DNA from 2 places in the Streptomyces sp. NPDC046727 genome. Region 1 is predicted to be linked to the other one. Evidence: riboswitches for the same ligand, from Rfam matches in the RefSeq annotation. Region 1 holds a riboswitch; the other holds the start of a gene.

Region 1 (7,606 bases):
CCCTGATGGCCGCCTACCGGCTCCCGCAGGACGGCACGCGCGCGTGCGACGCGGCCGATCTGGCCCTGACCGTCCTCGGCGGCGGCGAGTCCTCCCGCCTGTACAACCGGCTGGTGCGCCGGGACCGCACGGCCGTCGCGGCCGGCTTCGGCCTGCTGCGCCTGGCCGGCGCGCCCTCCATGGGCTGGCTGGACGTGAAGGCCTCCGGTGACGTCGAGGTGCCCGTCATCGAGGCCGCCATCGACGAGGAGCTGGCCCGGTTCGCCGCCGAGGGCCCCACCCCCGAGGAGATGGAGCGCGCCCAGGCCCAGCTGGAGCGCGAGTGGCTGGACCGGCTCGGCACGGTCGCCGGCCGCGCCGACGAACTGTGCCGGTTCGCCGTCCTGTTCGGCGACCCGCAGCTCGCCCTGACCGCCGTCCAGCGCGTCCTGGCGGTGACCCCGGAGGAGGTCCAGGAGGTCGCCAAGGCCCACCTGCGCCCCGACAACCGCGCGGTCCTCGTCTACGAGCCGAAGTCCCCGGAAAAGGCCCCGGACGCCGACGTCCCCGAGGACCCGGAGCAGGAAGCGACCGTAGAGGCGGGCCGCGACGAGACCGAGAACGAGGAGACGGCCAAGTGACCCAGCTCGCCACCATGGACTTCCACCCCCAGCCGCAGCCCGGCGAGGCCAGGCCCTGGGCGTTCCCGGCCCCCGAGCGGACCGCGCTCGACAACGGCCTGACCGTGCTGCGCTGCCACCGCCCCGGCCAGCAGGTCGTCGCCGTGGAGGTGCTGCTGGACGCGCCTCTGGACGCCGAGCCGAACGGCCTGGACGGCGTCGCCACGATCATGGCGCGGGCCTTCTCCGAGGGCACCGACAAGCACTCCGCCGAGGAGTTCGCCGCCGAGCTGGAGCGCGCCGGCGCCACCCTCGACGCGCACGCCGACCACCCCGGCGTCCGGATCAGCCTGGAGGTCCCGGCCTCCCGTCTCGCCAAGGGCCTCGGCCTGCTCGCCGACGCCCTGCGCGCGCCCGCGTTCGCCGAGAGCGAGGTCGAGCGGCTGGTCCGCAACCGCCTGGACGAGATCCCGCACGAGCTGGCCAACCCCGCCCGCCGGGCCGCAAAGGAACTCTCCAAGGAGCTGTTCCCGGCGACCTCGCGCATGTCCCGCCCGCGCCAGGGCACCGAGGAGACGGTCGAGAAGATCGACGCGGCGGCCGTGCGCGCCTTCTGCGACCGCCACGTCCGGCCCGCCACGGCCACCGTGGTGGTCGTCGGCGATCTGACCGGCATCGACCTGGACGCGCTGCTCGGCGACACCCTGGGCGCCTGGACGGGCACCCCGGGCGAGCCCCGGCCGGTGCCGCCGGTGACCGCCGACGACACGGGGCGCGTGATCATCGTGGACCGGCCCGGCGCCGTCCAGACGCAGCTGCTCATCGGCCGGATCGGACCCGACCGGCACGACCGGGTGTGGCCCGCCCAGGTGCTCGGCACGTACTGCCTCGGCGGCACCCTCACCTCCCGGCTGGACCGCGTCCTGCGCGAGGAGAAGGGCTACACCTACGGCGTGCGGTCCTTCGGGCAGGTTCTGCGGTCCGCGCCGGACGGCACGGGCGCGGCCATGCTCGCCATCAGCGGATCCGTGGACACCCCGAACACCGGCCCGGCGCTGGACGACCTGTGGAAGGTGCTGCGGACCGTCGCGACGGAGGGCCTGACCGACGCCGAGCGGGACGTCGCCGTGCAGAACCTCGTCGGCGTGGCGCCGCTGAAGTACGAGACCGCCGCGGCCGTCGCGAGCACGCTGGCCGACCAGGTCGAGCAGCACCTGCCCGACGACTTCCAGGCGACGCTCTACCAGCAGCTGGCCGGCACGGGCACGGTGGAGGCCACCGCGGCCGTCGTGAACGCCTTCCCGGTGGACCGCCTGGTGACCGTCCTCGTCGGCGACGCCGCCCAGATCAAGGCGCCGGTCGAGGCGCTCGGCATCGGTGAAGTGACCGTGGTGACGGCCGAGTAGTGCCACGCGCGCAGGGGCCCTGACGACCTACGGGTCGTCAGGGCCCCTGCTGTTCCACTCGTTCCCCCAGATGCCCGTTTTGGGGCGGAGGTTGCCTGTCTGCCCTGTGGGATGCGCTACAAAAGCCCGGATCCGTTTGAGGATTGAAAGCGGGCCACCGTAGCGTCGTCCGGGCTGTTCGTCAGGCAGTGCGCCGCGCCCGCGGCACCGGACAGCCATCGCCGAGTCCCCGTACGGCGCGAGCCAGGGGAGCCGGGGACCCACCGTCCCTGGGGTGAATCGGGCGCCCGCGCGGCTGCGAGGGGGCTCGTAGGAGACCTTCCTGCTCCGAACCCGTCAGCTAACCCGGTAGGCGAGAGGGAAGGAAAGGACCAGCCACTTCATGGCGTTCATGTGCGCCACCGGGAAGCACCGCAAGCCCGGCCGGGTCAAGCGGACCACCGCTCAGGCGGCCGGTATCGCGGCCCTCACCACCACCGGTGTGATCAGCACCCTCGCCGCCTCCCCGGCGCTGGCCGCCGAGACCCCCGCGGAGCAGACCGGCCTCACCCCGGTCCTCGCCGCTACCGACGACGTCGCCGAGCAGATCGACGCGCAGGCCGCCGCCCAGCAGCAGGCCGCCGACGAGAAGGCGGCCGAGGCGGCCGCGGCGAAGGAAGCCGCCCAGCGGGCCCAGGAGGTGCGCGAGGCCAAGGCCCGCGCCGCCCGGGAGGCCGAGCGCAAGCTGTTGAACGCCTTCGTCGCGCCCATCGCGCACTCCTACGTCTCCACGGGCTACCAGGCCAGCAGCTCGCTGTGGTCCTCCGGCTCGCACACCGGCGTCGACTTCCACGCGGCCAGCGGCACGGCCGTCCACGCGGTGGGCTCCGGCACGGTCGTCTCCACGGGCTGGGGCGGCGCCTACGGCAACCAGATCGTGATCCGGATGGCCGACGGCATGTACACCCAGTACGGGCACCTGTCCTCCATCGGCGTCACGGTGGGCCAGAAGGTCGTCCCGGGCCAGCAGATCGGCCTGTCCGGCGCCACCGGCAACGTCACCGGCCCGCACCTCCACTTCGAGGCGCGTACGACCCCCGAGTACGGCTCGGACGTCGACCCCGTCGCCTACCTCCGCCAGCACGGCGTGAACATCTGACGCCTCCCGCACGGCAGTCCGAAGCCCCGGCTCATCGAGCCGGGGCTTTCGTCGTTTTTCGCAGTGTCCGCCGGACCCGTTGTCCAAAAAATATCCATGGATTACGGCCTGCCGTCGGAAATTCCGGCTCATTGGAATAGAGTCTCGGAACACGCGTCCGTCGACGACGTTTCACGGGGATTAAAGCGGAGGTCGGTCATGCGTATTCCGGCGCACTCGGTGTGCACCGCGGTCCGGGACGACATCGTCGCCGGTGTCTACGAGCGTGGCAGCCGTCTCACCGAGGAAGTCCTGGCCCGCCGCTACGGCGTCTCGCGCGTCCCCGTGCGCGAGGCCCTGCGCACCCTGGAGGCCGAGGGCTTCGTGGTGACGCGCCGGCACGCGGGCGCGTGCGTGGCCGAGCCGACCGAGCAGGAGGCCGCCGACCTGCTGGAGATGCGGATGCTGCTGGAGCCGCTGGGTGCCGCCCGGGCCGCCCAGCGGCGCACCGAGGCCCATCTGAAGGTGCTGCGCGGCCTGGTCCGGCTGGGCCAGGAGCGGGCCAGGAGGGGCAACAGCGAGGATCTGCGCTCGCTGGGCGGCTGGTTCCACGAGACGCTCGCGCAGGCCTCCGGCAGCCCCTCGCTGACCTCGATGCTCACCCAGCTGCGGCACAAGATCGCCTGGATGTACGTGCTGGAGGCGCCGCTGAGCCCGGGGGACTCCTGGGCGGAGCACGGCGCGATCGTGGACGCGGTGGCGCGCGGGGACGGGGAGCGCGCGCGGACGCTCACGGCGCTGCACGCGGAGCGCGCGACAGGCGCGCACCGGCTGCGCTTTTCCGGTGCCGCGGAGCGTGTGAGGACTTCGCAACACGCCGTAAACATCTCGGGCCCGCGGTATTAACACGGACACCGTATACAAAGAAGAGTTATTCGGTGGAGGGGTGTTTTCTGCTGCCCTTTTCCTGCCTGAATTCCGGGACGCGAGCCGTTCGGTGCCCGCGGGGAATTCAGGCTGCCGGGAAAACGCGGAAGCCGCGCCGTCCGGTACGGACGACGCGGCTTCCCGGTCCTGCTCAGACGGTCTCGGGCAGCTCCTCCAGGCCCTCGGAGACCAGCTTGGCCAGACGGTCGAGGGCGACGTCCGCGCCCTCGGCGTCGGAGGCGAGGACGATCTCCTCGCCACCCTGGGCGCCCAGGCCCAGGACGGCCAGCATCGAGGCCGCGTTGACGGGGTTGCCCCCGGCCTTGGCGATCGTCACCGGGACGCCTGCGGCCGTGGCGGCTCGGACGAAGATGGAGGCGGGGCGGGCGTGGAGGCCCTCGGCCCAGCCGACGTTGACGCGGCGCTCAGCCATGTGTTGCTGCCCTTCGGTGTTCAGGGTTGTCTAGACCAGTTTCCCATATCGCGAAGCGTGCCCGGAGGGGACGTTCGTCCCGCTCCGCCGTGGCACCGGACCGCGGCCTCGGTCCGGCTCTCCGTCCTCCACAGACTGCCCCGCGCCGTTGTCGTACGCGAGCCGTACTCTGGGGCCCATGCAGACCTCGGCGGGCCGGCAGGACCGGCACCAGTACCCCGCCCACTGGGAGGCGGACGTGGTGCTGCGCGACGGTGGCACCGCGCGCGTCAGGCCCATCACCGTTGATGACGCCGACCGCCTGGTCAGTTTCTACGAGCAGGTCTCGGACGAGTCGAAGTACTACCGCTTCTTCGCGCCGTACCCACGACTCTCCGCCAAGGACGTCCACCGCTTCACGCACCACGACTTTGTGGACCGGGTGGGACTCGCGGCCACGATCGGCGGCGAGTTCATCGCCACCGTACGCTATGACCGCATCGGCGCCGACGGCATGCCCGCCTCAGCGCCCGCCGACGAGGCCGAGGTCGCCTTCCTCGTCCAGGACGCCCACCAGGGCCGCGGGGTCGCCTCCGCCCTCCTGGAGCACATCGCGGCCGTCGCGCGCGAGCGCGGGATCCGGCGCTTCGCCGCCGAGGTGCTCCCCGCCAACAACAAGATGATCAAGGTGTTCACGGACGCCGGCTACACCCAGAAGCGCAGCTTCGAGGACGGCGTCGTCCGCCTGGAGTTCGACCTCGAACCCACCGACCGCTCCGTCGCCGTGCAGCGCGCGCGGGAGCAGCGCGCCGAGGGCCGTTCGGTACGGCGGCTCCTCGCGCCCGGCTCCGTCGCGGTCGTCGGCGTCGGCCGGGCCCCCGGCGGGGTGGGCCGCAGCATCCTGGGCAACATCCGCGACGCCGGCTACCCCGGCCGCCTGCACGCCGTCAACAAGGCGTTCCCGGAGGACCTCAAGGAGGTCGACGGGGTGCCCGCGTACCGCTCGGTGCGGGACATCGACGGGCATGTGGACCTCGCCGTCGTCGCCGTACCGGCCGAGCACGTGCCCGGGGTGGTCGCCGAGTGCGGGGAGCACGGCGTCCAGGGGCTGGTCGTGCTCTCCGCCGGATACGCCGAGAGCGGGCCCGAGGGACGCGAGCGGCAGCGGGCCCTCGTCCGGGCCGCACGCGCGTACGGCATGCGGATCATCGGCCCGAACGCCTTCGGTGTCATCAACACCGCGCCGGACGTCCGGCTGAACGCCTCGCTCGCCCCCGAGCCGCCCCGCCCCGGCCGCATCGGACTGTTCGCCCAGTCCGGCGCCATCGGCATCGCCCTGCTGTCCCGGCTGCACCGGCGCGGGGGAGGGGTCACGGGGGTCACCGGCGTGTCCACCTTCGTGTCCGCCGGCAACCGCGCCGACGTCTCGGGCAACGACGTCCTGCAGTACTGGTACGACGACCCCGAGACCGACGTCGTCCTCATGTACCTGGAGTCCATCGGCAACCCCCGCAAGTTCACCCGCCTCGCCCGGCGCACGGCGGCGGCGAAGCCGCTGGTGGTGGTCCAGGGGACCGGTGCGGCACCCCAGGGGCACGCGGTACGGGCCACCCGGCTGCCGCACGCCACCGTCTCCGCGCTGCTCCGCCAGGCCGGCGTGATCCGGGTCGACACGATCACCGAGCTGGTCGACGCCGGGCTGCTGCTCGCGCGTCAGCCGCTGCCCGCGGGGCCGCGCGTGGCCATCCTCGGCAACTCGGAGTCGCTGGGCGTCCTGACGTACGACCGGTGTCTCGCCGAGGGGCTGCGGCCGGCGCGGCCGGTCGACCTGACGACCGGGGCGACGGCGGAGGACTTCCACCGGGCACTCGCCGCCGCGCTGGCCGACGGCACGAACGACGCCGTCGTCGTCACGGCGATCCCCGCGATCGGCGAGGGGTCGCCGGGGGACGCGGAGCTGGCGGAGGCGCTGCGGTCGGCCGCCGCCGCGGTGCCGGGCAAGCCGGTGCTGGTGGTGCACGTGGAGCTCGGGGGGCTGGCGGAGGCGCTGTCGGCCGCGGCCAGTACCGCACCGTGGGCCACCGGCAGGGCGTCCGACACCGCGGCGGCGGCCGGCACGGCCGAGCCCCCCGCGCGGACCTCCCCGCCCGAGGGCACCCACCTCATCCCCGCCTACCCCGCCGCCGAACGCGCCGTCCGGGCTCTGTCGGAAGCCGTGAAGTACGGCCAGTGGCAGCGGGAGGCGGCCGACCCCGGGAAGGTGCCGGACTACGACGACATCGACGAGAAGGGGGCCGCGCGGCTGATCGAGGGGCTGCTGGCGCGCGGGGAAGGGCTCACCATCTCCGCCGACGAGACCTGTGAGCTGCTCGGGAAGTACGGCATCCACGTCCGCCGGGCGCTTTCCGCGCTCACCCCGGACGCCGCCGCCGAAGCCGCCCGCGCCCTCGGCTACCCGGTGGCCCTCAAGGCCACGGCCCCGCACCTCAGGCACCGCGCCGACCTGGGCGGCGTACGCCTGGACCTCGCGGACGAGGAGCAACTGCTGAGGTCGTACGCCGAGTTGACCGAGCTGTTCGGGCCGCCGGAGGAGCTGCGCCCGGTGGTGCAGGCGATGGCACCGAGGGGTGTCGACACCGTCGTCCGCGCGGTGATCGACCCGGCGGCCGGCGCCGTGCTGTCCTTCGGCCTGGCCGGAGCCGCCTCGCAGCTGCTCGGGGACATGGCCCACCGGCTGGTCCCCGTCACGGACCGGGAGGCGAGCTCGCTGGTGCGGTCGATCCGCACCGCGCCGCTGCTGTTCGGCTGGCGCGGCTCCACGCCCGTCGACACCCCCGCGCTGGAGGAGCTGCTGCTGCGGGTGTCCCGGCTGGTCGACGATCACCCGGAGGTGGTCGCGGTCACCCTGGAGCCGGTCGTCGTCGCCCCGCACGGTGTGAGCGTCCTCGGCGCCACCGTACGGCTCGCGCCCCCGCCCGCCCGCGACGACCTAGGCCCGCGCACGCTGCCGGCCTACTGACCAGGGGAGGGGGCCACGTGGAGATCGCCGGACACCGGCTGTTCCAGGACCCCGTCCTCCGTGCGCCCGGGCCGGTCCCACGGCGTCCGCGCCCCGGCGCCGGGCCCGCCCCGAGTACCCGCGACT
Region 2 (7,606 bases), on a different contig from region 1:
CGACACGCAGGGTGTGCGTGCCGGAGACCAGCTCGGTGAGCTTGGCCTGCGGGTCGGCGGAGGAGCCGTCGCCGGAGCCCTGGCCGGCCCCGGAGACCAGGCTGCTCTCCAGGCCGCCGAGGTTCGGCAGGCCGAGGTCGGTGCTGATCTTCACGGTGCCGGACAGCTGCTGCACGTCCGACTTGGCTATCTTCTCGATGAGCTGCTGTGCGCTGATCTTCGGCAGGTCGGGGTCACCGGAGTCGGCGAGCGCCGGGACCAGCCCGATCGTGGCCGCCGCCACCCCCACCACCGCGACCGGGACGGCGTACCGGGCGGCCTTGCGCCGGCCGGAGCGCGGGTTCTCGTCCCGCGCGGCGCCCACTGTGTCGTCGGATTCGTACGGTGCCATGTGTGCCTTACCTCCGTCGTCGGCGGCGGCTGTCGTCACGCTGGTCCACCTGAGCCGCCATTCTCACCCGAATCGGTGAGGAGTGGTGATTTCCGTGGTTTCCATCTCACCAAATCGGCGGTGAAGAAGCGTCAGCCCTCGGAGGCAACTGCGTGTACGCCTGCGGTATGACACCCGACGGCCGTATCTCCCCCTACCCGTAGGGGTCGTGTGGGGGAACACCGCCCGTACGGGTGTCCGTCCGCGGCGGTCGGCCAGGCTCCGGGACAGTCGGCCGCCGGGCTCCGGCGGAATCGGCCGGCCGGTTCCGTACGGGTCGACCGCCCGGTTCCGTACGGGTCGGCCAGCCGGTTCCGTACGGGTCTGCCAGCCGGTTCCGTACGGCTCGCCAGCAGGTTCCGTGCGGGTCGGCCGGTCTGTTTCCCGGCCGGGTCAGCCCGCCCGGTGCACCACGGCGTCGCACAGCTCCAGCAGCGCCGCCTTGGCATCGCACTCGGGCAGCGGGGCCAGCGCGGACCGGGCCTCCTCCGCGTACCGGACGGTGTCCCGGCGGGCCTGCTCCAGCGCGGGGTGGGCCCGCAGGCCGGCCAGCGCCTCGGCGTGCCGGGCATCGTCGCTGAGGTCGGAGTCCAGCAGCTCGCACAGCGCGATGTCCTCGGCCAGGCCCAGCCGGGCGGCCCGCTCGCGCAGCCGGAGCACCGGCAGGGTCGGGATGCCCTCGCGCAGGTCGGTGCCGGGGGTCTTGCCGGACTCGTGGGAGTCGGAGGCGATGTCCAGGACGTCGTCCGCGAGCTGGAAGGCGACGCCGAGCCGTTCGCCGTACTGGGTGAGGACGTCGACGACCGTCTCGTCGGCGCCGGACATCATCGCGCCGAACCGGCAGGAGACCGCCACCAGGGAGCCCGTCTTGCCGCCGAGCACGTCCAGGTAGTGCTCGACCGGGTCGCGCCCGTCCGAGGGACCCGCGGTCTCCAGGATCTGACCGGTGACGAGCCGCTCGAACGCCAGGGCCTGCACCCGGACCGCCTCGGGGCCGAGGTCGGCGAGGATCTGGGAGGCGCGGGCGAAGAGGAAGTCGCCGGTGAGAACCGCGACGGAGTTGCCCCAGCGGGTGTTGGCGCTGTCCACGCCGCGCCGCACGGCCGCCTCGTCCATGACGTCGTCGTGGTACAGCGTGGCCAGATGGGTCAGCTCCACGACCACGGCCGACGGCACGACGCCCGGCGCGTAGGGGTCGCCGAACTGGGCCGCGAGCATCACGAGCAGTGGCCGGAAACGCTTCCCTCCGGCCCGTACGAGGTGCTGCGCGGCCTCCGTGATGAACGGGACCTCGCTCTTGGTGGCATCGAGCAAGCCTTCCTCGACAGCCGCCAATCCGGCCTGGACATCGGCTTCCAGAGCCTGGTCCCGCACGCTCAGCCCGAACGGCCCGACGACGGTCACGAGGGGTCTCCTGTCTGCTGGTGTCTGCTGGCGCTTACACGGTTTGTCGATAGGTCGCTGCCATCACTCAAGTCAGCGTATCCGGTCCTCTTTCGATCACCGATAGCGCCCACCGGTCCAGCCTGGGCGGTATCGGATCATGACCGGCATAGTTTTGATCACATGGTAATAACGGACATTTGTCGACTTAACGGTAATCCGGATGCCGTGTCGCGACCTCTCCACACCCCCTCCTCCATCACCCCTCCCCCGTCGGCCACTACGACAACGACACGCACCACACCCCCGGTTCCACCACGACCCCGACTTCAGGCCCGAATCCCCCTAATCCCCCATGTCTGATTTAAAGTGTTTTGCCATTTCGTGAGTTGGGTCACGCGGCCTACTGGCCCGCCCCACCCGCCGGACCCCCCACGACCCCTTGCCCCGTCGGCGAGTTGAAGATTGGCAACCGCAAAGGATCAAGCACCTCATACGGCATCGATCAAGGTCAAACCGCATGTTGTATGAATCCGGTACTTGTTCCCGACATGTGCTCCCGCATACGTTCCGTGCCGTCGGGCGGACGCCGAATCCTGCCGCCGCCCGCATACCCATCGACGAACTCATTCGTACGGCAGGAGCGGGGGACCCAGGTAAGTCGCTGAGTCGGACGGCATACGCCGCACCGGAACGGCTCGGGGTGAAGTCGTGCCTCCCCCAGGCACGGCCGGGCACCTCCCCGCCCGAACCCGACAGCTCACCTCGCAGGCGCCGGAGAGGAACTTCCCCATGCCTGCTGCCGCTCAGCACCGCCGTACCCGGAACAGCCGCCTCGTCCGTACCCTCGTCGCCGCCGCCACCGGCGCCGCCGTCCTCACCCTTCCGCTCATCGGCGCTACCGGTGCCTCCGCGGCCACCGGCACCACCACGGGCACCACCCTCGCCGGGTACCCGAACAACCTCGACGGCTGGATCCGCGAGTCGCTCGCGATCATGGCCGAGAAGCACATCCCGGGCACCTACAACGGCATCTACCGCAACGTCATGCGCGAGTCCTCGGGCAACCCGGCCGCCATCAACCTCTGGGACTCCAACGCCGCCAAGGGCATCCCGTCCAAGGGCCTGCTCCAGGTCATCGACCCGACGTTCAACGCCTACCACGTGGCCGGCACGTCGTTCGACATCTACGACCCGGTCGCGAACATCACCGCCGCCTGCAACTACGCGGCCGCGCGGTACGGGTCCATCGACAACGTGTTCGGCGCCTACTGATCGGCCGGTCGGGGCACGCGCTGCTGATGTCCCGGTCAGCCGGTCGACGTCACGGTCGGCCCGGTCAGCCGGCCGGGAACAGTCTTTCGAGGACGACGGCGATGCCGTCGTCCTCGTTCGACAAGGTGACCTCATCCGCGACCGCCTTCAGTTCGGGATGCGCGTTGGCCATGGCGACGCCGCGTCCGGCCCAGTCGAACATCGGGATGTCGTTGGGCATGTCTCCGAAGGCCAGTGCCTGTTCGGCGCCGATCCCCAGCCGCTCGGCGGCCAGCGCCAGGCCGGTCGCCTTCGTCACCCCGCTCGGCTGCAGCTCCACGGTGCCGGGCCCCGACATGGTGACCGTCGCCAGCGAGCCCACCGCGGCGCGCGCCACGGTCGCCAACTCGTCGTCGGACAGGTCGGCATGCCGCAGCAGCACCTTGCTGATGGGCTCGGACCACAGGTCGTCCCGCCGACCGACCCGCACCGCGGGCAGCGTCGGATGGGGCATCCGGTAGCCGGGCTCGATGAGCGTGAGGCCGTCCACGCCGTCCTGGTCGACCGCCGCGTAGACCTGGCCCGCCTCCGCCTCGATCTTGCCGAGCGCGGTCTCGGCCAGCTCCCGGTCCAGCCGGACCGACCACAGCAGGCGGTCGGCCCCGGCGTCGTAGACCTGCGCTCCCTGCCCGCACACCGCGAGCCCGGTGCAGCCGAGCTGCGCCAGCAGGGGCCGTACCCGCGGGGCCGGGCGGCCCGTGACCACCAGGTGCCGGGCACCGGCCCGCGCCACCCGCGCGAGCGCGGCGAGCGACCGGTCGGAGACGGTGTCGTCGCCGCGCAGCAGCGTCCCGTCCAGGTCGGTGGCGATCAGTGCGTGTGCGGGGGTGGGTGCCATGATCAGAGAATACGGACACCGCGCCCCGCCGACTCACCTGTCATTCCACGCACTTACGTGCTGATTGACCCCAAGTGGGGCCCCTGGACGCCTTGATGGGGTCACCGCTGCGACCCCTGGGGCTCAACCGTGCGCCGCGGCCAGGTGGTTCGCCAGGCGCGGGGAGGCGAACTCCGTACCGCAGACGAACCGCATCACCGGGCCGTACGACGACGCGGCCGGCAGGCCGGTGAAGTACAGGCCGGGCACGGAGGAGACGTAGCCGGGGCCGAGCCTGGGCGCGCCGCGGCTCACCGCGAGCCGGGTGCGCAGCTCATGGCCGAGGAAGTCCATCGCCGCCAGGTCGACGCGGTAGCCGGTGGCGGCGATGACGTGGTCGGCGACGAGCCGCTCGGTGTGGCCGGCATGGGCGCGGACGGTGAGCACGGGGCTGCCGTCCTGGATCTCGGCGCCCACCACCCGCGCGACGTCCCGCACCTCCACACCGCTCTCGAAGCGCTCGCGCAGCCACCAGGCGCCGAGCGGGCCGAGGACCCGGCGGACCAGGTAGTGGCGGGCGGCCTCGGGCAGGAAGCGGTACGGGTGCGGGTAGTAGGTGAGCGCCCACAGCGACCAGGCTCGGCCGAACGGGGACTCGGGGCGAAGCCTCGGCTGCTTCCAGGGCGGGGCGCCGAAGGCGACCCTGCCGTGCCCGCGCGCGACCACGCGCACGCGTGCCCCCGCCTCCGCCGCGAGCGCCGCCGTCTCCAGCGCGGACTGGCCGGCGCCGATGACGATCAGCTCCTTGCGGGTGAACCGGCCGAGGTCGTGGTGCTGGGAGCTGTGCGAGACCGGGCCGGTCGGGGCGGGACCGTCGGCCGCCGCCGGCGCCAGCTCGGCCGGCAGGTGGGCGAGCCCGGACAGACCGGTGGCGACGACGACCGCGCGCGCGGTGAACAACTCCCCGGAGTCCAGCTTGAGTTCGAAACCGCCGTTCGGGTCGCGGTCGACGGAGACGACCCGCACCCGCTCCAGGCCGGGGACCAGCCTCTGCTGGAACCACTCCCCGTAGGAGATGAAGGTCTCCACCGGGATGATGTCCTCGTCGGTCACCAGGCGGCGGATCCCTGCCGCGTCGCAGTAGTCGGCGAGGGTGTGGCCGGGCTGGGGGCAGTCGAGGTTCGAGGCGGCGGGTGTCGACTTGAGGAGCATGCCCTGGGGCATGTGATCACGCCAGCTCACCATGGGATCGCCGAAGACGCGCACGGGGATGCCGCGCGCCCGCAGATGGGCGGCGGTGGACAGGCCGAACGGCCCGGCCCCGATGACTGCTACCGGTCGGATCACGAAGTCCCTCCCCAGGACGCGTTACGCCACGCTGTCGTGGCCTTGCCTACTTCGTGGATGTGCTGCCGCCGCGGCGGCTGGTCCGCCACAGCTGATAGAGGTGCTTCGCGCCCGGGCGCACGAAGCGGGCGAGCATCGTGAGGAACGGCAGCGGGTCGTCGCCCGCGAGCCAGGCCAGCTCCGTCCCGCTCGCCCTGGCCGGCGCGTGCGGTGTCGTGTAGCCGCTGCGGCGGTAGGCGAGGAGGGCTGCGAGGTCGATGTTCTCCACGATGTAGCGGTGGCCGGCGCGCTGTTCCCCCTCCGGTACAGGGCGGCCGGTCAGGTGCAGGTGCATCGCACGGACGACGTCCACGCCCGACTCGTTCTCGAAGAGCCGGAACTGGGCGCCCACGCGCGGGTTGAAGTCGAGGAGCTTGTACTGTCCGTCGCGCCGGTCGAAGCGCAGGTCGAGGTCGATGATGCCGCAAAAGCCGATCTGCTTGACGAAACGTGCGGCGAGGTCGGCGAGTTCCGGGTTGTCGACGACGTACGCGTTCGCCGTCATGCCGGCGTGCGGAGGCCAGGAGCGGACCTTGACGCCGGTGAAGAGCGCGAGCGGGCTGGAGTCCTGGTCGAAGCAGGCGTGCACGATCCAGTCCTCGGCCTCCTCGCGCGGCAGGTACTCCTGGAGGATCACGCCCGGTTCCTCGCCCCAGCCGCGGGCCAGGGCGAGCAGCCCCGCGCGCGTGCCGATCTTCGTGGTGCCGTTCACGGCGGGCTGCCGGCGCCGGACGAACGCCTCGCGGTTCTTGGCGACCACCGGGAAACGGGCCGTGTCGGCGAAGGCGACGATGTCGTCGTACGACTGCGGGAACGCGGCCGTGGGGCTCGCGATGCCGTGCTCCACGCACAGTTCGTGCAGCCTCTGCTTGCTGGCGAGCCGGCGGGGCAGCGCGGGATCCACGCGCGGGAAGAGAAAGGACCCGGTCAGGGCGCCCTGATGCTCGGCGATCAGGACGGCGGCTTCCTCGTCCGTCGGGATGAGCACGGCCGGGCGGCCGATCCGGCGGCCGATGCGCAGCAGGCCCTCGACCAGGCGGTCCGGGTCCTCCGCGCCGGTCGTCGGCCACACGAACGCCTTCTTCAGGTAGCGCGAGGAGGCCGCCGGCGTGTACGCGTCCTCGGTGATGGCGTACATGGGCACGCCCAGGCGGCCCAGGCTGCGGATCGCGCCGACACCGCCGTGGTGCAGCGGGTAGTCGCCGAACTTGACGATCAGTCCTGGCACGTCACGGTCGGCCCGCACGGGCACGCTGACGGTGTTTCCGGCCACGGGTCCCCCCACGTGTCCCCCCAATGGAACGGACCCACCCCGTCCGTGTCCCAAAGGACGCTAAGCCGGAATTGCCACCTCCGACAAGACTTATTCGGACATTGAGAACTCTTTAGGCATTGTGCGAGCAACCTTTCGAGCATGTGGTGAGGCACTGCCCAAGACACGCAGGTCGGCCGTAACGTGTGGCCCGACCACATGGAACGCATCGCCATGCATGGCGCGGATGAGAGTGAGGCAGTACCCCATGCCCCCCTTCGACGTCCCCGAGGGCGACCCCTTCGGTCCGCACAACCTCCCCTATGGCGTGTTCTCGCCCTCCGGCAGCACGGAGCGGAGGATCGGAGTCCGGCTCGGGAACCACGTCCTCGACGCGGGCGCCACCGCCGCCGCGCTCGGCTCGCCCCACCACGCGCTGCTCGCCCGGCCCACCCTCAACGCGCTGCTGGCCGCCGGCCGCACCACCTGGTCGGACGTACGGCGCGCCGTCACCTCCTGGATCACGGACCCGGCGCACCGCGAGACCGTCGAGCCCCTGTTCCACCCGCTGTCCGAGGTGACCCTGCACCTGCCCTTCGAGGTCGCGGACTACGTCGACTTCTACGCCTCGGAGAACCACGCCCGCAACGTCGGCCAGATCTTCCGGCCGGACGCCGAGGACTCCCTCACCCCCAACTGGAAGCACCTACCGATCGGATACCACGGCCGCTCCGGCACGGTCGTCGTCTCGGGCACGGACGTCGTACGGCCGTCCGGGCAGCGCAAGGGCCCGGCCGACCCGACGCCCGTCTTCGGCCCGTCGATCCGGCTGGACATCGAGGCCGAGGTCGGCTTCGTCGTCGGCGTGCCGTCGGCGCTGGGCAGCCCGGTCCCGCTCGACGGCTTCCGGGAGCACGTCTTCGGGCTGTGCCTGCTGAACGACTGGTCCGCGCGGGACATCCAGGCCTGGGAGTACGTCCCCCTCGGCCCGTTCCTCGGCAAGTCCTTCGCGACCTCCGTGTCG

What was found. A riboswitch is a leader RNA that binds a small molecule or an ion and turns the genes downstream of it on or off. The one in region 1 is predicted to bind cyclic di-AMP.
Positions count from the first base shown of each region.
Region 2: another riboswitch for cyclic di-AMP. It lies ahead of ABZ937_RS01600 (transglycosylase SLT domain-containing protein); the one in region 1 lies ahead of ABZ937_RS04310 (M23 family metallopeptidase).

Region 1 covers NZ_JBEYYR010000003.1:50,590-58,195, forward strand. Annotated here, with positions in the region: gene ABZ937_RS04300 (pitrilysin family protein) at 1-620, shown strand, start outside; gene ABZ937_RS04305 (pitrilysin family protein) at 617-2,005, shown strand; cyclic di-AMP (ydaO/yuaA leader) riboswitch at 2,215-2,375, shown strand; gene ABZ937_RS04310 (M23 family metallopeptidase) at 2,388-3,143, shown strand; gene ABZ937_RS04315 (GntR family transcriptional regulator) at 3,342-4,028, shown strand; gene ABZ937_RS04320 (HPr family phosphocarrier protein) at 4,201-4,482, opposite strand; gene ABZ937_RS04325 (GNAT family N-acetyltransferase) at 4,661-7,480, shown strand.
Region 2 covers NZ_JBEYYR010000001.1:338,822-346,427, forward strand. Annotated here, with positions in the region: gene ABZ937_RS01590 (sigma-E factor regulatory protein RseB domain-containing protein) at 1-391, opposite strand, end outside; gene ABZ937_RS01595 (polyprenyl synthetase family protein) at 824-1,834, opposite strand; cyclic di-AMP (ydaO/yuaA leader) riboswitch at 2,422-2,602, shown strand; gene ABZ937_RS01600 (transglycosylase SLT domain-containing protein) at 2,606-3,088, shown strand; gene ABZ937_RS01605 (HAD family hydrolase) at 3,153-3,965, opposite strand; gene ABZ937_RS01610 (FAD-dependent oxidoreductase) at 4,089-5,291, opposite strand; gene ABZ937_RS01615 (ATP-grasp domain-containing protein) at 5,338-6,603, opposite strand; gene fahA (fumarylacetoacetase) at 6,851-7,606, shown strand, end outside.